DNA from 2 places in the Streptomyces sp. NPDC002602 genome. Region 1 is predicted to be linked to the other one. Evidence: predicted binding sites of a transcription regulator. Region 1 holds the regulator's gene; the other holds the start of a gene.

Region 1 (11,127 bases):
GCGCATGCCCCCGTCCATGGGACCATGGAGCGTATATAGAGACGACTTCCCGACTACGACCCGAGAATCAGGACACTGCGTGCCCGCGATCCCCAGCCACGTGCCCGAGCCGAGCCGTACCGACCCGGCGCTGATCCGCAATTTCTGCATCATCGCGCACATCGACCACGGCAAGTCGACGCTCGCCGACCGGATGCTCCAGCTCACCGGCGTCGTCGACCAGCGGCAGATGCGCGCCCAGTACCTCGACCGCATGGACATCGAGCGTGAGCGCGGCATCACGATCAAGTCGCAGGCGGTCCGTCTGCCCTGGTCGCCCACCGAGGGCGAGGGCAAGGGCAACACGCACATCCTGAACATGATCGACACGCCGGGACACGTCGACTTCACCTACGAGGTCTCGCGCTCCCTCGCCGCCTGCGAGGGCACGGTCCTGCTCGTGGACGCCGCGCAGGGCATCGAGGCCCAGACCCTCGCCAACCTGTACCTGGCGATGGAGAAGGACCTCGCGATCGTCCCGGTGCTGAACAAGATCGACCTGCCGGCCGCCCAGCCGGAGAAGTTCGCTGAGGAGCTCGCGAACCTGGTCGGCTGCCAGCCCGAGGACGTGCTGCGGGTCTCCGCGAAGACCGGTCTCGGCGTGGACGCGCTGCTCGACAAGATCGTCGCCACGGTTCCGGCCCCCGTCGGTCCCAAGGACGCCCCCGCCCGCGCGATGATCTTCGACTCGGTCTACGACTCGTACCGGGGTGTCGTCACCTACGTCCGTGTCGTGGACGGCCAGCTCAACAAGCGCGAGCGCATCCGGATGATGTCCACCGGCGCGACCCACGAGCTGTTGGAGATCGGCGTCTCCTCCCCGGAGATGACCCCCTCCGACGGCATCGGCGTCGGCGAGGTCGGCTACATCATCACCGGCGTGAAGGACGTCCGTCAGTCCAAGGTCGGTGACACCATCACCAGCCTGCACAACGGCGCGACCGAGGCCCTCGGCGGCTACAAGGACCCGCGGCCGATGGTCTTCTCGGGCCTGTACCCGCTCGACGGTTCGGACTACCCCGACCTGCGCGAGGCCCTCGACAAGCTGCAGCTCAACGACGCCGCGCTCGTCTACGAGCCGGAGACCTCGGCGGCACTGGGCTTCGGCTTCCGCGTGGGCTTCCTCGGCCTGCTGCACCTGGACGTGGTCCGCGAGCGCCTGGAGCGCGAGTTCGGCCTCGACCTGATCGCCACCGCGCCCAACGTGATCTACCGCGTCGTCATGGAGGACGGCAAGGAGGTCAACGTCACCAACCCGAGCGAGTTCCCCGAGGGCAAGATCTCGGACGTGTTCGAGCCGGTCGTGCGGGCCACCCTGCTCGCGCCCTCCGAGTTCATCGGCGCGATCATGGAGCTCTGCCAGCAGCGCCGCGGCACGCTCCTCGGGATGGACTACCTCTCCGAGGACCGGGTCGAGATCCGCTACACGCTCCCTCTCGCGGAGATCGTGTTCGACTTCTTCGACCAGCTGAAGTCCAAGACGCGCGGTTACGCCTCCCTCGACTACGAGCCCACCGGCGAGCAGGCCTCCGGGCTGGTCAAGGTCGACATCCTGCTGCACGGCGACAAGGTCGACGCCTTCTCCGCCGTCACGCACAAGGACGCCGCCTACGCCTACGGCGTGCGCCTCGTCGCGAAGCTGCGCGAGCTCATCCCGCGCCAGGCCTTCGAGATCCCGATCCAGGCGGCCGTCGGCTCCCGCGTCATCGCCCGCGAGACCATCCGCGCGATCCGCAAGGACGTCCTCGCCAAGTGCTACGGCGGTGACATCTCCCGTAAGCGGAAGCTGCTGGAGAAGCAGAAGGAAGGCAAGAAGCGGATGAAGATGGTCGGCTCCGTGGAGGTCCCGCAGGAGGCCTTCATCGCCGTCCTCTCCAGCGACGAGTCCGGCAAGAAGAAGTAGCGGACGCCGGACGGGTGTAAAGGGCAGGTCAAGAAGCGCGCCTGTCCCATGTCGTGAGAAACGGGCCCACATGCATCCGCATGGGGGCCCGTTTCGTTATGAAGCGGCTGCTCGCCGCCCCTTACGCGTCGGGCGGGCGGCCTCTAGTCTGATCACTGCTTGATGGTTACTCGCCAGTCACAAACTCGCCAGCCGTAACGCGCAGGTCCCCACCCGCCCGTCCCAAGCGCCCCACGCCCACGCACTGCCGCGTGGACCGGTCCGGAGGATGTCGTGAGCGACACACAGACCTTGATCGAGAACCGCCCGCCCACCGTGGCGGCCCTCTTCCTTGAGCGCGTCGCGGCCACGCCGAACGCCGAGGCCTACCGCTATCCGGTCCCCGCGGCCGACGGCTCGGGGGGTCCTGACGACTGGAAGTCGCTCAGTTGGGGACAGGCGGCCGAGCGGGTGTTCGCCATCGCCGCCGGCCTCGCGGACCTCGGGCTCCAGTCGGAGGACCGGGTCGCGCTCGCCTCCAACACCCGGGTCGAGTGGATCCTGGCCGACCTCGGCGTGATGTGCGCCGGCGCCGCGACCACCACCATCTACCCGAGCACCAACGGCGAGGAGTCGGCGTTCATCCTGGCCGACTCCGAGAGCCGGGTGCTGATCGCCGAGGACGCCAAGCAGTTGGCCAAGGCCCGCGCGCACCGCGCCGGCCTGCCCCGCCTCGCCCACGTGGTGGTGCTGGACGCCGAGGACGCCGTCGCGCACGAGAGCGACCCCGAGGGTTGGGTGCTCTCCCTCGCCGATCTGGAGGCGCGCGGCAAGGAGTACCTCGCCAAGCACCCCGAGGCGGTCAAGGAGCGGATCGCGGCGATCACCGCCGACCAACTCGCCACTCTGATCTACACCTCCGGCACCACCGGCCGCCCCAAGGGCGTGCGACTGCCGCACGACAACTGGTCGTACATGGCCAAGGCCACCGTCGCGACCGGGATGATCAACTCGGACGACGTCCAGTACCTGTGGCTGCCGCTCGCGCACGTCTTCGGCAAGGTGCTGACCTCCGGCCAGATCGAGGTCGGCCACGTCACCGCCATCGACGGCCGGATCGACAAGATCATCGAGAACCTGCCGATCGTGCAGCCGACCTACATGGCCGCCGTTCCGCGCATCTTCGAGAAGGTCTACAACGGTGCCGCCGGCAAGGCGCGCGCCGCCGGCGGCGCCAAGTACAAGATCTTCAAGTGGGCGGCCGGCGTCGCCCGCGAGTACGCCAAGGTCAGCCAGGACAACTTCCGGCGCACCGGCAACGCGTCCGTCCCCCTCGGCCTCGCCACCCGCCACAAGGTCGCCGACGCGCTCGTCTACTCCAAGCTCCGCGACGCCTTCGGCGGAAAGCTGCGCGCCGCGATCTCCGGCTCCGCGGCCCTCGCCCCCGACATCGGCTACTTCTTCGCCGGCGCGGGCATCCACATCCTGGAGGGCTACGGCCTCACGGAGTCCAGCGCCGCCTCCTTCGTCAACCCCGGCGAGGCCTACCGCACCGGCACCGTCGGCAAGCCGCTCCCCGGCACCGAGGTCCGCATCGCCGACGACGGCGAGATCCTGCTGCGCGGCCCCGGCATCATGCAGGGCTACCACGGGCTGCCGGACAAGACCGCCGAGGTGCTGGAGGCCGACGGCTGGCTGCACACCGGCGACATCGGCGAGCTGTCCCCGGACGGCTTCCTGCGCATCACCGACCGCAAGAAGGACCTGATCAAGACCTCGGGCGGCAAGTACGTCGCCCCGGCCGAGATCGAGGGCCGGTTCAAGGCGATCTGCCCGTACGTTTCCAGCATCGTGGTGCACGGCGCCGACCGGAACTTCTGCTCCGCGCTGATCGCCCTCGACGGGCCCGCCATCCTGACGTGGGCCGCCGATCACGGCCTGGAGGGCAAGACGTACGCCGAGGTCGTGGCCGCGCCCGAGACGGTACGGCTCGTCGAGACCTACGTGCAGACCCTCAACGAGGGCCTCCAGCGCTGGCAGACGATCAAGCAGTTCCGGCTGCTGCCCCGCGACCTCGACGTCGAGCACGGCGACCTCACCCCGAGCCTCAAGCTCAAGAGGCCGGTCGTGGAGCGCGAGTTCAAGTACCTCATCGACGAGATGTACGCGGGCTCGAACGAGGCGTGACCCCTGGCGGCCCGAGCCTGTGGGCCGGCCGCGGTCGCGGAGCGTAAACGACCTTCGGGCGGTGCGGGACAATGGGCTCATGCCTTCCGCACTGCCCGACGGTGAACCCATGCCCGAAGACGGCTCGCTGCCGTCGCACGCCCTGGCGGGCGCCGGCGAGCGGCCGCTCGGCTTCTACCTGCACGTCCCCTACTGCGCGACGCGCTGCGGGTACTGCGACTTCAACACCTACACGGCCACCGAGCTGCGGGGCACCGGCGGCGTGCTCGCCTCCCGCGAGAACTACGCCGACACCCTGATCGACGAGGTCAGGCTGGCGCGCAAGGTCCTCGGGGACGACCCGCGGGCCGTACGGACCGTGTTCGTGGGCGGCGGTACGCCCACCCTGCTGCCCGCCGGGGACCTCGTGCGGATGCTCGCGGCGATCCGGGACGAGTTCGGGCTCGCCGAGGACGCCGAGATCACCACCGAGGCCAACCCGGAGTCGGTGGACCCGCGCTACCTCGCGGAACTGCGCGAGGGCGGCTTCAACCGGGTCTCCTTCGGCATGCAGAGCGCCAAACAGCACGTCCTGAAGGTGCTCGACCGCACCCACACGCCCGGACGCCCCGAGGCGTGCGTGGCGGAGGCGCGGGCGGCCGGCTTCGAGCACGTGAACCTCGACCTGATCTACGGCACGCCCGGCGAGTCCGACGAGGACTGGCGGGCCACGCTGGCCGCCGCGCTGGGGGCCGGTCCGGACCACGTCAGCGCCTACGCGCTGATCGTGGAGGAGGGCACGCAGCTGGCCCGCCGGATCCGTCGCGGCGAGGTCCCGATGACGGACGACGACGTGCACGCCGACCGGTACCTGATCGCCGACTCGGTGATGGCCGAGGCCGGCTACTCCTGGTACGAGGTGTCGAACTGGGCGACCTCCGAGGCCGGGCGCTGCCTGCACAACGAGCTGTACTGGCGCGGCGCCGACTGGTGGGGGGCCGGCCCCGGCGCCCACTCGCACGTGGGCGGGGTGCGCTGGTGGAACGTGAAGCACCCCGGCGCCTACGCCGCGGCGCTGGCCGAGGGCCGTTCCCCGGGCGCGGGCCGCGAACTCCTGTCGGACGAGGACCGGCGCGTCGAGCGGATCCTGCTGGAGCTGCGGCTCGTGGACGGCGTTCCGCTGTCGCTGCTGGCCCCCGCGGGCCTGGCGTCGTCCCGACGCGCCCTGGCGGACGGACTGCTGGCCCCCGGCCCGTACGAGGCCGGGAACGCCGTGCTGACCCTGCGGGGGCGGCTGCTGGCCGACGCGGTCGTCCGCGACCTGGTGGACTAAGGGCTGTCCCGCAATCCCTGGTGGATCAGCGCACGGCGTCGGACGCGGTGCATCGCAAGGCGGAGGGACGTCCTCATACCGGGCGTATTCGGGTGTTCCGACAACGCGGCGAGGTGCCGTGGCCGGCGTCGTGCGCCCGCCAGGGATTGCGGGACAGCCCTTAGGCCGGCTTCTTCGGATCCGGCCGAGCCCCGTCAGGCGGTGACGTGGTCGATCAGGTGCTCCACCGCGCCCAGCAGGGTCGGCTCCAGGTCGCGGTACGAGGTCACCCTGGACAGGATGTGCTGCCAGGCGGCGCCCGTGTTCGGCGGCCAGCCCAGCGCCCGGCAGACGCCCGTCTTCCAGTCCTCCCCGCGCGGGATCACCGGCCAGGCCGCGATGCCCAGGGCGGACGGTTTCACCGCCTGCCAGACGTCCACGTAGGGATGGCCCACGATCAGGACGTGCGGAGAGGTGACCTCGGCGGCGATCCGCGACTCCTTCGAACCCGGCACCAGGTGGTCCACCAGGACCCCCAGCCGGGCGTCCGCGGCCGGCGCGAAGTCCGCCACGATCGTCGGCAGGTCGTCGATGCCCTCCAGGTACTCCACGACCACGCCCTCGATGCGCAGGTCGTCGCCCCAGACCCGCTCCACCAGCTCGGCGTCGTGGCGGCCCTCGACGTAGATCCGGCCCGCCCGGGCCACCCGGGCCCGGGCCCCGGGGACGGCGAGCGAGCCCGAGGCCGTACGGGCCGGGGCGGCCGGGGCGCGGGACGGACGGGTCAGGGTGACCACCGCCCCGTCCAGCAGGAAGCCGCGGGGCTCCAGCGGGAACACCCGCCGCTTGCCGAAGCGGTCCTCCAGGGTCACCGTGCCGGCCTCGCAGGCCACCACCGCCCCGCAGAAGTCCGTACCGGCCACCTCGACGACCAGGTCGCGGTCCGCCGGCACCTCGGGCACGGCCTTGGCGCGCTTCCACGGCGGGGTCAGGTCGGGGGAGTACTCACGCATCCGGCGACCGTACGAGAGAGCCCGGGCTCACGCCCTCGACACGCCGAACCTCGTTGCCAGTGTGTCGCGTTGCGCACGGACGAAGGTCGCGTCGACCACCGCTCCGTGACCCGGCACGTACAGTGCGTCGTCGCCGCCCAGCGAGAGCAGCCGGTCCAGGGCCGCCGGCCACTGTCCGGGCACCGCGTCCGAGCCGGCCTGGGGTTCGCCCGACTCCTCGACCAGGTCCCCGCAGAAGACGACCTCCCGTTCGCCCGGGACGAAGACCGCCAGGTCGTGCTGGGAGTGCGCGGGTCCGAGGTTCGCGAGCAGCACCTGTACGGCGCCCAGGTCCAGCGTCCGTTCGCCCGACACCGGGTGCCCCGGCGCCACGACCAGGTCGGCGGCCTCCGCGGCCTCCGCCGCGTCCAGGCCGTGCGCGGTCGCGCTGTGCCGCAGTTCCTCGCGGCCGGTGGGCGTCGACAGCACCTTGTCCAGGCCGACCGCGCCGTGGAACTCGGCGCCCGTGAAGGCGGAGCCGCCCAGTACGTGGTCGAAATGTCCGTGCGTGAATGCGATATGGGTCACGTGCCGGCCGGTCAGCCGCTCCGCCTCGGCCCGCACCCGCGCACCCTCGCGCACGCACGAACCGGGATCGACGAGAAGAACCGAATCGTCGCCCACCACCAGCCCCACGGTGCAGTCCCACACCGGCAGACGACGCCGTCCGACCCGCCCGGTCAGCCGTTCCCAGCCCGCCTCTTCCCATTGCACGTCCATGCGGTGACGCTACCCTGGCGGGCCGCCCTTGCCTCCCGCGTACCACCCGGCCGTACACTGACCGGGGGATCTCTGGCACTCGAATGTGCAGAGTGCCAACAAGGCCCGCAACGGGACCGAACGACGACCGAAGAAGACCGACCGCATCCGGAGGTGTGCGCGATGCTCAGTGAACGCAGGCTCGAGGTGCTGCGCGCCATCGTCCAGGACTACGTCGGGACGGAGGAGCCGGTCGGCTCCAAGGCGCTCACCGAGCGGCACCGGCTCGGCGTCTCGCCCGCCACCGTGCGCAACGACATGGCGCTGCTGGAGGACGAGGGCTACATCGCCCAACCCCACACCAGTGCCGGTCGGATCCCCACCGACAAGGGTTACCGGCTCTTCGTGGACAAGCTGGCGGGGGTCAAACCGCTGTCCACGCCGGAGCGGCGGGCCATCCAGAACTTCCTCGACGGCGCCGTCGACCTCGACGACGTCGTGGGGCGCACCGTGCGGCTGCTCGCGCAGCTCACCCGGCAGGTCGCCGTGGTGCAGTACCCGTCGCTGACCCGTTCCACCGTCCGGCACGTCGAGCTGCTGTCGTTGGCGCCCGCGCGCCTGATGCTCGTGTTGATCACGGACACCGGGCGGGTCGAGCAGCGGCTGGTCGACTGCCAGACGCCCTTCGGGGAGACCTCGCTCGCCGATCTGCGGGCGCGGCTCAACAGCCGGGTGGTCGGCCGTCGGTTCACCGACGTGCCGCCGCTGGTACAGGACCTTCCGGAGTCCTTCGAGACCGAGGACCGGGCGACGGTCAAGGCCGTCCTCGACACCCTTCTCGAAACGCTCGTGGAGGAGGCGGAGGAGCGGCTGATGATCGGCGGCACCGCCAACCTCACACGGTTCGGACATGACTTTCCCCTGACGATCAGGCCGGTGCTCGAAGCGCTGGAGGAGCAGGTCGTGCTCCTCAAGCTGCTGGGCGAGGCCAACGAGTCGGGGATGGCCGTGAAGATCGGGCATGAGAATGCCTACGAGGGACTGAACTCCACGTCCGTCGTCTCGGTCGGCTACGGTTCGGGCGGCGAAGCAGTCGCCAAACTCGGCGTGGTCGGACCGACCCGCATGGACTACCCCGGAACGATGGGAGCGGTACGCGCAGTGGCACGTTACGTCGGACAGATCCTGGCGGAGTCGTAAGTGGCCACGGACTACTACGCCGTTCTCGGCGTGCGCCGCGACGCATCGCAGGACGAGATCAAGAAGGCCTTCCGTCGCCTCGCCCGCGAACTCCACCCGGACGTGAATCCGGATCCGAAGACGCAGGAGCGCTTCAAGGAGATCAACGCGGCCTACGAGGTGCTCTCGGACCCGCAGAAGAAGCAGGTCTACGACCTCGGCGGCGACCCGCTGTCCTCCTCGGGCGGCGGCGGCGCGGGCGGATTCGGGGCGGGTGGCTTCGGCAACTTCTCCGACATCATGGACGCCTTCTTCGGTCAGTCCCAGCAGCGCGGACCGCGCTCGCGGACCCGCCGAGGCCAGGACGCCATGATCCGCCTCGACCTGGAACTGGACGAGGCGGCCTTCGGGACGACCAAGGACATCCAGGTCGACACGGCCGTGGTCTGCACGACCTGCTCCGGTGAGGGCGCCGCCCCCGGCACCTCGGCGCAGACGTGTGACATGTGTCGCGGTCGCGGTGAGGTCTCGCAGGTCACCCGGTCCTTCCTGGGCCAGGTCATGACCTCGCGGCCCTGCCCGCAGTGCCAGGGCTTCGGCACCGTGGTCCCCACCCCGTGCCCCGAGTGCGCGGGCGACGGACGGGTGCGGTCCCGCCGCAGCCTCACGGTCAAGATCCCCGCCGGTGTCGAGAACGGCACCCGCATCCAGCTCGCGGGCGAGGGCGAGGTCGGCCCCGGCGGCGGCCCCGCCGGCGACCTGTACGTGGAGATCCACGAGCTGCCGCACCCGACCTTCCAACGGCGCGGGGACGACCTGCACTGCACGGTCACCCTCCCCATGACGGCGGCGGCCCTGGGCACCAAATGCCCGCTGGAGACGCTCGACGGCCTGGAGGAGATCGACATCCGGCCCGGCACCGGCTCCGGGCAGGCGATCCCGCTGCACGGGCGCGGCGTCACGCACCTGCGCGGCGGCGGGCGCGGCGACCTGATCGTCCACGTCGAGGTCACCACCCCCGGCAAGCTGGACGCCCAGCAGGAGGACCTGCTGCGCCAGCTCGCGAAGCTGCGCGGCGAGGAGCGGCCGATGGGCCAGTTCGCGCCGGGCCAGCAGGGCCTGTTCAGCCGCCTGAAGGACGCGTTCAACGGCCGCTGACCGGCCGCACGCACCCTCTCGCACGAGCCCGATCCGGGGATGTCCCGGGTCGGGCTCGATGCCGTGCGGGGCGGGGTGCGACACGGGGTCGAGCGACTTCGCAGGCGGACTATGCCAGGCGAATGCGATGATTCGGCCCGGTGCGCGGGGACGTGGCACGATGCAGTCCATGTCCTCCTCGCCGAACGGTCTCACCCCTTACCCGATCGTGCAGGCGCCCATGGCGGGCGGCGCCTCCTGTCCGCCGCTGGCCGCCGCGGTGTGCGAGGCGGGCGGGCTGGGCTTCCTGGCCGGCGGCTACAAGACCGCCGACGGGATGTACCAGGAGATCAAGCGGCTGCGCGCGCTCACCCGACGTCCGTTCGGCGTCAACCTCTTCATGCCGCAGACCGGCTACGTGGACCCGGCCGAGATCGAGACGTACCGGGGACAGCTCGCCGGCGAGGCCAACTGGTACGAGGTGTCGCTGGCCGAGGAGGACATCATCGGCACCTCCGACGACGGCTACGAGGCCAAGCTCGCCATCCTCGTCGAGGACCCCGTCCCCGTCGTGTCGTTCACCTTCGGCTGCCCGCCCCCCGCCGTCTGCGCCCGACTGCGCGAGGCCGGCACGTACACCGTCGTCACGGTGACCTCGGTGGAGGAGGCGCGGGCCGCCGAGGCGGCGGGAGCCGACGCCGTCTGCGTCCAGGGCGTCGAGGCGGGCGGCCACCAGGGCACGCACCGCGACGACCCCGAGATCGACGGCACGGCCGGGGTCGGACTGCTCGTGCTGGTCGCCCGGGTACGGGAGGCCGTGACCCTCCCGATCATCGCGGCGGGCGGGCTGATGCGCGGCGCGCAGGTCGCGGCGGTGCTCGCGGCGGGCGCGGAGGCCGCCCAGCTCGGCACGGCCTTCCTGGCCTGCCCGGAGTCGGGCGCGCACCCCCTGCACAAGAAAGCGCTGACGAACCCGCTCTTCCCGCACACGGAACTCACCCGCGCCTTCTCCGGCCGGCCCGCCAGGGGCCTGGTCAACCGCTTCATGCGGGAACACGGCCCGTACGCCCCGGCCGCCTACCCGCAGGTCCACCACCTGACCTCGGGCCTGCGCAAGGCGGCCGCCGCCGCCGGGGACCCGCAGGGCATGGCCCTGTGGGCGGGCCAGGGCCACCGGCTGGCGCGGACGCTGCCCGCCGGGGAGCTGACGGAGGTGCTCGCGGCCGAACTGGCCGAGGCGCAGAGCGCGTTGAAGGTGTTGCAGATGAGGAGAGCGTCATGACGGCCCCCGTGTTCGTGGTCGAAGAGGTCCCCGCGGGACCGGAGTTCACCCTGGAGGGCCCCGAGGGCCGGCACGCGGTGTCGGTCAAGCGGCTCAACCCCGGCGAGGCGGTGGTCCTCACGGACGGCCGGGGCCGCTGGGCCGACGCCGTCGTGAAGGCGGCCGAGGGCAAGGACCGGCTCGTCGTGTCCGTGTCCGGGGCCTTCGAGGAGCCGGCGCCCGCCGTCCGGATCACCGTCGTGCAGGCGCTGCCGAAGGGCGACCGGGGCGAGGTCGCGGTGGAGACCATGACCGAGACCGGCGTCGACGCGATCGTGCCCTGGCAGGCCTCGCGCTGCATCACCCAGTGGCGCGGCGACCGGGGCGCCAAGTCCCTCGC
Region 2 (11,127 bases), on a different contig from region 1:
CACACGGACGGCGGAGCGGTGCTGACCATGGAGGTGCTGCCGGAACCGGTGCGCCGGATCCGGCTGTGGGTCAAGGACCGCTCCAGCGTGTGGCCCCGCCGGCGCACTCCGGGGGAGTCGGCCACCACGGGGCGCGGGCTGCTGCTGGTGGACGCGCTGGCCACGCACTGGGGGGTGGAGTCCCGGGGCGACGGGAAGGCCGTCTGGTGCGAGTTCGACGCCGGGGGCGTGCGACCGGGCGTGGAGTGATCGAACGATCACCCCGAGTTGTGGCCTGCGGGAGGTGGCGCGATGATGCCGCCATGAAACGGATTCTGCTGTGCGCCGCCTGAACAGGGGCGCGGTGACGGGCATCCTGGCCCTGCTCCTGTTGGCGGCCGGGGTGCCGAAGGCAGTGGACTGGACGACGGGGCGCCCGCACTCGGACCCCGGGTGTCAGACGGTGGCGTTCATGTCGATGACCGGTGTCGCGCCGGAGTGCCGTTGACGCGGGGGATCCGGTCGCGGCCGGCGACCGGGCTCCGGCCCCGGCCGGCTACGGCGAGGACCCGGTGGCGGCCGTTGGTGTCGCGGGCCCGGTGGCGGCCGCCGGCGGCGAGGATCCGGTAGCGGCGGCTACCGGACCGGTCGGCGTCGGCGCCGGGATCACCGGCGGTCGAACACCTCGATCTTCCTGTCGTCCTCGGCGAGCGTGTCGATCGAACGCGGCATCAGCCCGGAGAAGTGGACCTCCTGAAGCTGCGCCACGGCCTCGGCGCGACCGGCGTGCAGGCCCGGCGTGAAGCGCACGGAGCCGCGTGCCTCCCAGCGGTGCCGCTCGCCGTCGCAGCGGGCGTCGCCGGCGGCGATGGTGAGACGGAGCCCCTCCTGGACGACGGTCGCCTTGACCTGAACCGCCCCTCTGGGTGACGAGCCCTCGCAGAGGTAGGTCCCGGAAAGGGTGACGGAGCCGTCCTCGGTGATGTGGGCGTAAGGCCGTACGGAAATCTCCTGGTTGAAAACAGTGGCGTTCGCCGGAGTGGTGAATGCCGAGGCGGCGGCCAGCGCGGAGAGCGCCGCGAGAACAATTCGGCGGCCGGACATGACCATTTTTTCCTCCAGTGGGAAGCGGATGGCGGGATGCTGCCGGAAGCATTCTGCTGGCAGTTGGCGGGCAACTCGCTCCGTACGCTCGTGTCGGTGTGTGCAATTGCCCGCTCGGGCGCGTGAAACTGACCGGAATACGTCCCGCCCCGAAGATCCCCGAAGGGATCCCGCATGCGTCAGCCCGCTTCCGTCCTCGCCGCAGCCGCCCTCCTGCCCCTCCTGCTGATGGGCGCCACCGCCTGCCAGAGCGTGCCCGAAGGGGCCGCCGTGGCCCCCGCCGCGGTACCCGCCGTCCCGGTGGACGACGGGGTGCCGGGAGCCGACGGCGACCCGGCCGCACCGGGCACGGCGGTGGTGCGGGCGACCGCGAAGGACGCCCGTGTGGGCGACTCCGTACGGGTGGCGGGCCGCCAGGTGGGGCAGCACCTCCAGGCCGTGCTCAACGCGTACGTGGACCCGGCCGTCAGCGTCGAGAAGAACTTCGCACCGGCCGCAGGGAAGCGCTGGGTGGCCGCCTCGATGTCGTTCGTCAACGTGGGGGGAGCCTCGTACGGGGCTCTCGGGAGCATGTGGGCGTACGACGGCGCGGGGCAGCGCCACCCGGTGGTGCCCACCGGCGAACTCACAACCGGCAAACCCCTCGTCTTCGATTCCCTGGAGGTCGGTGAGCGGGTCGAAGGATGGGTGGTGTTCGAAATCCCGGAAAGCGCGCGCGTCGTACGGCTCCAGTACCAGGACGCGAACATGCGGGCGAATTCCGGAGGGGGATTCTGGGCCGTATAGCCCGCTCGGGTGAAAGGCCGCGAGGGGGTGGGCGAGAGGCCACTAAGGTGCGGCGCATGACTTCCACCCAAGCCGAAATCGACCGGTCCCAGCTCGGCACCCTTTCCGTGCTCGCCTGGATCGGTGACCCCTCCGAGGGTCACGACATCCCGTACCTCCTCGCCTACACCCTGGGCGACGGCCCGGGCGGCAAGGAGGCCGGCGAGGCGGCCGCCCGAGGTCTCCTGGAGGAGATCGGCCTGCCGATCGGGGACGTGGTCATGGACGGGACCCTCAAGGCGGCCACCTTCCCGGTGAAGATCCTGCTGGCCGACCACCAGATCGCGCTGACCCTGCCCGGGCTCAACGCCACCTGCACCGCCCCGCCGGAGTGGGTCGCCGCCGCCCACGAGAGCGGGCAGGCCTACTTCCTGTTCGCCACCCGCGCCTGGCCCGAGGCCGTTCCCGGGCAGCCCGTCTCGGCGGAGGTGCTCCAGGCCTTCGCGGGCGACGAGGAAGTGCTGACCAGCAGTGCACACTGCGTGCTCACGGTGCAGAGCCTGCGCGCCTGACACGGCGCCGCCACCGCCCACGCTCCGGCCGCCGGGCTCCCAGCCCGCCCGGTGGCCGGTCCCGGTGACCGGTGCCGGTGGTCAGTGCCGGTGACCGGTCCCGGTGGTCAGTGCCGGTGGCCGGTGCCGTCACGGCTGCTCGAAGGCGAAACGGAGCGAACGTACCCGGTTGTCGAAGTTCGATCCCGCCAGATCCGGCAGGCCCACCGCGCGCAGCCCCACGGGCCGGGTCAGCAACTCCCGGAACAGTGACCTCATCTCCACCCGGGCCAGATGCGCGCCCAGGCAGAAGTGCGGACCGCCGCCCCCGAACCCCAGGTGCGGATTGGGCGAGCGGGTGATGTCGAAGGCGTCGGGGTCGGGGAAGACCGCCTCGTCGCGGTTGGCGGAGGCGTAGTACAGCACCACCTTGTCACCGGGCGTGAACAGGTGCCCGCCGAGGTCGTGTTCGGCCACCACCGTGCGACGGAACTGGATGATCGGCGTCGAGTGGCGGATCATCTCGTCCACCGCGCCGTCCGCGTACGCCTCGAAGTCCGACAGCAGCAGATCGCGTTGGTCCGGGAAATCGGTCAGCAGGGTCAGACCGTGCGTGATCGCGTTCCGGGTCGTCTCCACGCCGGCCACCATCAACAGCGAGAAGAACGCCCCGAGCTGCCGGGCACCCAGGGCCTGGCCGTCCACGTTCGCGCAGACCAGCGCCGAGATGAGGTCGTCGGTCGGATTCCTGCGCCGTTCCCGCCCGATGCCAGCGACCATCCGCTGCATCCGGGCCAGCGCGCGCAACCCGCGCCCCGGCATCCGCAGCCGGGCGGCGAGACCCCGCTCCACGCCGATGTGTTCGGAGGCGTGGTTGACCCGGTCCGCGATCTCGGCCCGGTAGACCTCCGGGATGCCCATCATGTTGCAGATGACCTCCAGCGGCAGCCGGGAAGCCACCGCCGAGACGAACTCGTCGGGCCGCTCGTCCAGCACGTCGTCCACGATCCTGGCCGCCACCGCGTGGATGTCCTCCTCCGCCGCGGCCAACAGCCTCGGGGTGAAGGCCCGCTGCACGACCTTGCGCAACCGCGCGTGGTCGGGGCCGTCCAGGTTGACCATCGAGTCCCCGAACAACGCCCTCACCCAACGGGGCGGCTCCGGGGTCGTGACCCCGGGCGCGCTCGCGAACACCTTGGGCAGTCGGCTCGCCTCCTGCACGTCCGCGTGCCGCACCAGGGCCCAGTGGCCCCGATCCCGGCCCTCGGGCACGTACACCGGGGAATCGAGCGCCCGCAGCCGGGCGAAGGCCGCCAGCCGGGCCTGCGGGGGCGACTGCCAGAAGGCCGGATCGGCCAGCTCGGCCCCGGGCCGGTCCTCGTACCGCTGTGCCGGGACTGTCATGCACGTACCTTCTTCCTTCTCGTCGGCAGCACGCCGAATCGCCCCCGACCGTCCTCACGCACCAGAACGCGCCCGCTCGGCCAAGGTCACGCCCACCGCCACCGTGCCCGCCGCCACCAGACCGATCCACAGCACCGCGTGCTCGCCGGTCCAGGCGCACACGAGAACGGCCAGGGCCGAGATCGGGAGCACCGACTGCTGGGCCATGCCCCGCTTGAAGTGACGGGAGTGCAGGAACCACACGAAGAGCAGGAACAGCGCGGCCGGGACGGCCACCGCGAGGTTCGCCGCCAGGTCGGAGACGTGCGCCTTGCCCACCGCCTGCTCGATCGCCACCTCGATGCCGGCGCCGATCGCCGCCGCCGACGCCAGGATCACGAAGTGCCCGTAACCCCACGGGATGGCATCGCGGTTGGTGCGCAGCCCCTCGTGCACCGGCAAAGCGAAGTAGATCCACCAGGCGGCGAAGACCAACAGCAGACCGCCCGCCGCGATCGGCAGCAACTCGCCCAGCGCCTCGTGCTCGTCGATCGCCGACTGCACGGCGACCGTGCTCGCGGCGATGGTCTCGCCGAGCACGATGATGGTGAACAGGCCGTACCGCTCGGCGATGTGGTGCGGATGCCACGGCGTCTGGTGACCGTGCTCCGCGATGACCGGCACCGCCAGCTCCGCCACCACCATGACGAGGAACAGCCACTGCCGGGCGCTCTCGGGAGCCAGGAGCAGCGCCGTCCACCCCGCCTGACAGATCAACAGCCCCACCGCGTACGTGATCGCGCAGCGGCGGGCCGGACCGCGCTCCCCGGCGGCCGCGCGCAGCCACTGGAAGGTCAGCGCGATGCGCATCACCAGATAGCCGATGACCGCGACGGTCCAGTCGTTGTCGTTGAAGGCGCGCGGGATCCCGGCCGAGTACACGAGCACCCCGGAGATCTGCACCAGGGTCGCGATCCGGTACGGGATGTCGTCGACGTCGTAGGCGGAGGCGAACCAGGTGAAGTTCATCCAGGCCCACCACACCCCGAAGAACACGAAGAGGTAGCCGGTGATGCCGCTGCCCACGTGCCCCTCCGCCAGGGCGTGGACGAGTTGGCGGCCCGCCTGCGCCACGCCGACCACGAAACACAGGTCGAAGAAGAGCTCCAGCGGAGTCGCGGCGCGGTGGCTCTCGTCCCGGCTCCGGGCGGTCATCGGTACGTACGTCATACAGCCCAGCACAGCAGCCGGGCGCGGGTCGGCAGTCGAGGCGCGCGGCCCGTGGCGCCCGCGTACCCCGGGCGGACTTGTCGGGGGCCATCGTGTGCCGGGGTTCGACGCCCCGGGGTTCGACGCCCGGGGTTCGACGCCCGGGCTTCGATGCGCCGGGCCGCGTGGAGCAGGGCCTCGACGCCCCCGGGTCTCCCCGGCCGAGCGGAGGCGGAGGCGGGGGCGGAGGTGGGGTCCGGGGCGGCCGTACCCTGGAGCCATGAGCACCGCCCCCGCCTCCGACCCGCAGGACGCGCACCACACGCCCGCGTCCGCGCCCGATCCCGCGGCCTCTGCGACCCCTGCGGCCAAGCCGAAGCCGAAGGCCAGGCTCGACTTCGACGACCCGCTGGACCGGCAGTCCTCGGACGACACCGACCGGGGCTGGGGCGAGCGAACCCCCGCCGGCGGCAGCGCGGCCGATCTGGCCCGCTTCCTCGACGAAAAGCCCCCGCACCACGTGTGAGCGGGCCGGCTCAGCGCGAGCCGTCGCGCCCCTGCCCGTAGCCCGGACCCTGTGCATAGCCCTGACCCTGTGCGTAGCCCGGGCCCTGCCCGTAGCCCTGAGCCTGGCCGTAACCCGGACCCTGACCCTGACCCGGCGTGTGGCCGTCGACCGCACCGGAGACGGACGCCGTGCGCTGTGCCACCAGGGTGTCCCGGATCTCCTTGAGGACCACCAGCTCGGTGATCTCCATCGTCTCCTGCACGCCCTCCCTGGCCTTGCGGCGCTGCTCGACCTTGGCGAGGTACTTCGCCATCGGCAGCACCATCAGGAAGTAGACGACGGCCGCGGTGATCAGGAAGGTCAGCGTGGCGTTCAGCACGGAACCCCACATGATGTTCACGCCGGTCGGCTCGCCCTTGGCGTTGACCCCACAGGTGTCCTTCAGACACGAGGAGTAGACGTCCAGGTTCTTCGTGCCGACGGCACCGACCAACGGGCTGATGATCCCCTTCACGATGGAGTTCACGATGTTCGTGAACGCCGCGCCGATGACCACGGCCACCGCGAGGTCGACCACGTTGCCGCGCATCAGGAAGGCCTTGAAGCCTGCCAGGACGCTCTCCTTCTTGTTCTCGCTCACCACTGAGCCTCTCTTCACATCCACAAAACACGGAGCCAACGGTTCCGAAAGCTACGGCAGTACGGGCCGGGCGTGTCCAATCGGTCCTCACCTCAGTGATGACTTGATCGGGCGCGTGCGCGATTCAGCACAGGGTCACCGCCAGGCGTGACACACTGCCCACCCCCACGAGGGCCCGCGCGGTTTCCCGGGGCACGGACAGGACCACCAACGCCCCGCCGTCCCCGACACCCTGCTCGGGCTCGGGCACTTCGGCAACTCGGGCCGCCACCGCCACCACCCGGGGCGGTCCCGCCCGCTCCGCCGCCACCACGTCCACCCGGTCTCCGGGGCGCAACAGCCGCACCGTCGCCGCGTCCGCGATGCGCACGGGGGCCGACACCATCCGCACCACCGCGGGCGGTGGCTTCGCCTCGGGCGGCGCACCACCCCGGGAGGCCCGCGCCTCCGTCCCGCCCACGGTCAGCAGGGCCGCCACGACGGCCAGACCGGCCGCGCCGGCCCGCCGCCGACGCCGCAGGGCACGCCGCAGCCGGTCCCCGCCCCGCCCGACGCGGAGCGGCGGAAAGAGGGGGACGGGACGCGCGGGGGGACACGCGGAGGAAAGGGGAAGCCGGGAAGCAGTCCTGGACATGATGAACACCACCGAGTCGCTCGTGCGCCGATGCCCGGGCCGACGCCCGGACACCCCTCACGATCCGCCGCCCCGCCCGTCCCCGCTCGGGCCTGTGGACGATCCCCAGGTTGTGGACAACTCCGCCACCCCCGCGGGGGACCGGCGCGCACGGTTCAGGCCGCGTTCGGGTTCCGGCAGGCCTCCGCGAACCCCTGGCTGGTCAGCCCGAAGGCGCTGTTGACGCGCAAGCGCCAGTTCTCCAACGCGACCATCGCGGTGAGTTCCACGAACGCGGCCTCGCCGAGACGGGCGATCAGCTCGGTGGCCAGCGCGTCGGTGACGGTCGGCTCGGTCTCCGTCATGGCCTCGGCGTACTCCATGACCAGCAGTTCCGGCTCGGTGAAGACGTCACGGGCATCGCGCCAGCGCGGCACGTTCCGGGCCTTCTCCGGCGACAGTCCCTTCTCGTGCCCCTCCCAGTAACCGAAGTCCACGCACCACGAGCAGTTGACGCGGGCCGCCGCCGCCATCACCGCGAGGTGCTTCAACTGCCCGTCGAGGGCCTGCCACCTCGCCACCTGCCGCTCCAGGCGGACGTACGCGAGGAGGACGCGCGCGTTGTGCCCGTACGCGAGGCCGGGCGCGAGCACCTTGCCGTAGGCGCGGCGCGCGTACCAGGCGCCGAGGCGGTTGATGAGGGTGCGGGGCGGGGTGAGCGAGATGCGCGGCATGGTCGCCTCCTGTGCGGGACGGCCCCGATGGCCGGTCCTCCACAGCTCTGACCGGACGGCCCCGCGGAACGTGACACCACGCCTCCCGAGAGCCCCCACCCGCGCCCACCGAAACGCCCCGCCCGCCATCGGAACGCCCCGGCCCATCGAGCGCCCGCCCGCCCGCCGAACCGTGGCGCACGAACGCCCACGGTCCGCGCCCGGAAGTCCCCGGCACGCGGACCGCCTCCGGGACCGCCCTGGCCGCCAGCCGCCGGCCCCGCCCCCGGCCACGTCGGTCACATCCGTCACGGTGGCCACGTCCGTCACGTCCGTCACGGTGGCCACGTAGGCCACGTCGGCTACGGCAGTTCGATGCCCAGGTCCCAGCCGTCGTGCGCGTGCGTGCACAGGCAGGCGCGGGACTCCGTCGGGGGCAGGGCCGCCACCGCGTCGAAGAGCACCTCGCGCAGGCGCCCGACGTTCTCGCCGAACACCTTCAGGACCTCGGTGTGGGACACCCCCTCGCCCGTCTCCGCGCCGGCGTCCAGGTCGGTCACCAGCGCCATCGAGGTGTAGCAGAGCCCCAGCTCACGGGCCAGGACCGCCTCCGGGTGGCCCGTCATGCCGACCACGGACCAGCCCGCCGCGGCGTGCCAGCGCGACTCGGCCCGCGTCGAGAACCGCGGCCCCTCGACGACGACCATGGTGCCGCCGTCCACGGGCTCCCAGTCCCGGCCGCGGGCCGCGGCCAGGGCCACGTCGCGACCGACCGGGCAGTAGGGGTCGGCGAAGGTGGTGTGCACGACGTTCGGGACGCTGCCGTCGGGCAGCGGCTCCCCGTCGAAGAAGGTCTGGGCGCGGGTCTTCGTACGGTCGACGAGCTGGTCGGGGACGAGCAGCGTGCCCGGACCGTACTCGGCCCGCAGGCCGCCCACCGCGCAGGGGCCGAGCACCTGGCGGACGCCGACCGAGCGCAGGGCCCACAGGTTGGCCCGGTAATTGATCTTGTGCGGGGGCACGGTGTGGCTGCGTCCGTGGCGCGGCAGGAAGGCCACCGACCGGCCGGCCAGCTCGCCCAGGTAAAGGGAGTCGCTGGGAGGCCCGTACGGGGTCTCGACCCGCACCTCCGTGACGTCCTCCAGGAAGGAGTAGAAGCCCGAGCCGCCGATGACACCGATCTCTGCATTCGCCATGCCGTCAGCCTAACCGGGCATGCGTGAGGCCCCGCTGCCCTGAGAGGGCTGCGGGGCCTTACGGAAGACTGACGGGATCAGGCAGCCGAGGTGGAGCTGCCGGTTCCGGACGTCGAGGACGACGAGGCGGCCGGGGCGGCGGCCGTCGAGGTCGTGGACGACGTGGACGCCGGCTTCGAGGCAGGGGTGCTGCTCGACGACGCGCCGCGGCTGTCGTTCCGGTAGAAGCCGGAGCCCTTGAAGACGATGCCGACCGCGGAGAACACCTTCTTCAGGCGTCCGTCGCAGTTCGGGCACACGGTCAGTGCGTCATCGGTGAACTTCTGCACGGCCTCAAGGCCCTCACCGCACTCGGTGCACTGGTACTGGTAGGTCGGCACGAATTTCCTCCTGGCACTCTGACTCAATGAGTGCTAACGACGCTCCATGGTGACGTATTCCGGCCGATCAGTCCACCGTCCTCGGCGCGCGGTGACCCAGGCCACGCTCAGACGGTGGTCAGATCACGCTGCCGGCCCCGCCGGGCGGCGGTGCCCGTGACGGTCTCCTCGTCGGTCGCGGAAGCGGTCTCCGGGGCGGTCCCGGCGGTCTCGGAGGCGTTGTCCGGGGCGTCGCCCGAGTCGGCGTCCGAGTCGGCGTCCGCGGCGCTCTCGTGGGTGGACGAGGCGTTCACGATCCGGCTCGGCGCCTGCGGCGCGAGCTTGGACCGCAGGGCCAGCAGGGTGACCAGCGCCAGGGCGGTGGCCGCCAGCGGCACGAGGAAGCCGTACGAGGAGCCGTGCGCGTCGGTCAGTCGACCGGCGACGATCACCGCGATGGCCTGTCCGAAGGCGACCGCGCCGGTGAGCCAGGTGAAGGCCTCGGTGCGGGCGTTCGCCGGGATCAGCGACTCGACCATGGTGTAACCGGTGATCAGGGCCGGGGCGATGCACAGTCCGACGAACAGGCCGAGCGCGGCCAGCAGGACCGTCGACTCGGCGGTCCACAGCAGGGACGCGAAGGCGGTCAGGCCGATGTAGCCGAACAGCAGCCGGCGGCGCGGGCCGATCTTCCAGGCGATGGCACCGCAGGCGATGCCGGCGATCATGTTGCCGGCGGCGAAGATGCCGTACAGCAGGCCGTTGGCGCCCGGGTTGCCGATCTCGTTGGAGAAGGCGGCCAGGGAGACCTGCATGCCGCCGAAGACGGCGCCGATCCCGAGGAAGGCGACGATCAGGACGCGCAGACCGGGGGAGGTCAGGGCCGAGACGCGCTTGGCCTCACCGGTGACCTGGACGTGAGCCGGGGGCTGGGTCCGACGCTGCGCGGCGAACAGCAGCCCGCCGAGGAGGCTCAGGGCGGCCTCGGTGATCAGCCCGGCGGCGGGGTGGATGCCGGTGCACAGCGCGGTCGCGAGGACCGGGCCGACGACGAAGGTGAACTCGTCGGTGACGGACTCGAACGCGGCGGCCGTCGGCAGCAGCGGCGAGCCCTCCAGCTTCGCGGCCCAGCGGGCCCGGACCATCGGGCCGACCTGCGGCACCGAGGCGCCGGCGGGGATCGCGGCGGCGGCGAGCGCCCAGAGCGGCGCGCCGGCCAGGGCCAGCGCGGCGAGGCCGGTGACGGCGGCGGAGTGGATCAGTACGACCGGCAGCAGGACGGCGCTCTGGCCGTGGCGGTCGGTGAGGTTGCCCATCACGGGGGCGCACAGCGCCATGGAGATGCCGGTGACGGCGGCGACGATGCCGGCGTTGGCGTAGGAGCCGGTGGTGTGCTGGACGAGCAGCAGGATGCTGATGGTCAGCATGCCGAACGGCAGTCGGGCGGCGAAGCCCGGAAGAAGGAAGCCGAGGGCGCCGGGAGTGCGCAGGAGCTGTCCGTAGCCGGGGCGGGCGGACGTGTCGGTCGTGACCGCGGATGTCACGGCCTGGCCTTTCCGCTGCCTGGTAGAACTCCCCGACTGCGGACGATGCATCACCTTGTGAGCGATCGCACCCGTACATGTGGGAGCCCCGAGAGCTGTCCTCTTGCGCAGAACCGAGTGATACCTGGGCGCCCACTGCGGGAGGGTGCCACGGCCGCTTTGCGGTCGCGCCAGCTCTGCGTCAGGCAGAGTTGGTTCGATGTGGTGTGCCTTCATCGTACAGGGACATCCCCTATCACGCCCTGTGATTACGACGACAGGTGGTGCCTTCACCTGGGATTAACTGGAAGTTCGCATTCCAGAACCCTTGAATATGGGGATATGGCGGGGCATAGTCCCCCGAAAATGGCCGAATTAGAACGTCGCTCTAACGCGGGCCGCACGCGAATCGTTCACTTCGGAGCCGCTCGAACGAACCCTCGCGCGCTCTCGTGTCGACCTCACGCGTGCCCCTCACCCGTTCCGAGCCAGCCCGCGAGCTTCCCGCCCCGCGCCACCGCGCGCAGCCGCGCCTCCGCCGCGTCCCGCACCGGATCGGTCGCCACGACCAGCAGCTCGTCCCC

The links. The regulator HrcA, encoded in region 1, represses chaperone genes, less so after heat shock. The targets are predictions, from matches to a motif close to TTNGCACTCNGNNNNNCNGAGTGCNAA.
Region 2: ACFYW3_RS29425 (FmdB family zinc ribbon protein) is a predicted target of HrcA. The motif match lies at 9,052-9,078, and genes of this name have one in related genera.

What each region holds. Positions count from the first base shown of each region.
Region 1 is NZ_JBIAQX010000002.1:499,050-510,176, reverse strand. It holds gene lepA (translation elongation factor 4) at 80-1,942, shown strand; gene ACFYW3_RS07700 (long-chain fatty acid--CoA ligase) at 2,216-4,108, shown strand; gene hemW (radical SAM family heme chaperone HemW) at 4,188-5,420, shown strand; gene ACFYW3_RS07690 (DUF3097 domain-containing protein) at 5,615-6,412, opposite strand; gene ACFYW3_RS07685 (MBL fold metallo-hydrolase) at 6,440-7,171, opposite strand; gene hrcA (heat-inducible transcriptional repressor HrcA) at 7,334-8,350, shown strand; gene dnaJ (molecular chaperone DnaJ) at 8,351-9,487, shown strand; gene ACFYW3_RS07670 (nitronate monooxygenase) at 9,657-10,748, shown strand; gene ACFYW3_RS07665 (16S rRNA (uracil(1498)-N(3))-methyltransferase) at 10,745-11,127, shown strand, end outside.
Region 2 is NZ_JBIAQX010000014.1:132,634-143,760, forward strand. It holds gene ACFYW3_RS29365 (SpoIIE family protein phosphatase) at 1-249, shown strand, start outside; gene ACFYW3_RS29370 (hypothetical protein) at 320-487, shown strand; gene ACFYW3_RS29375 (DUF6299 family protein) at 646-1,083, opposite strand; gene ACFYW3_RS29380 (DUF4352 domain-containing protein) at 1,258-1,869, shown strand; gene ACFYW3_RS29385 (DUF5949 family protein) at 1,926-2,420, shown strand; gene ACFYW3_RS29390 (cytochrome P450) at 2,550-3,803, opposite strand; gene ACFYW3_RS29395 (low temperature requirement protein A) at 3,858-5,012, opposite strand; gene ACFYW3_RS29400 (hypothetical protein) at 5,272-5,517, shown strand; gene mscL (large conductance mechanosensitive channel protein MscL) at 5,528-6,139, opposite strand; gene ACFYW3_RS29410 (hypothetical protein) at 6,264-6,773, opposite strand; gene ACFYW3_RS29415 (carboxymuconolactone decarboxylase family protein) at 6,929-7,486, opposite strand; gene ACFYW3_RS29420 (S-methyl-5'-thioadenosine phosphorylase) at 7,828-8,661, opposite strand; gene ACFYW3_RS29425 (FmdB family zinc ribbon protein) at 8,739-9,041, opposite strand; gene ACFYW3_RS29430 (MFS transporter) at 9,149-10,564, opposite strand; gene ACFYW3_RS29435 (potassium/proton antiporter) at 11,005-11,127, opposite strand, start outside.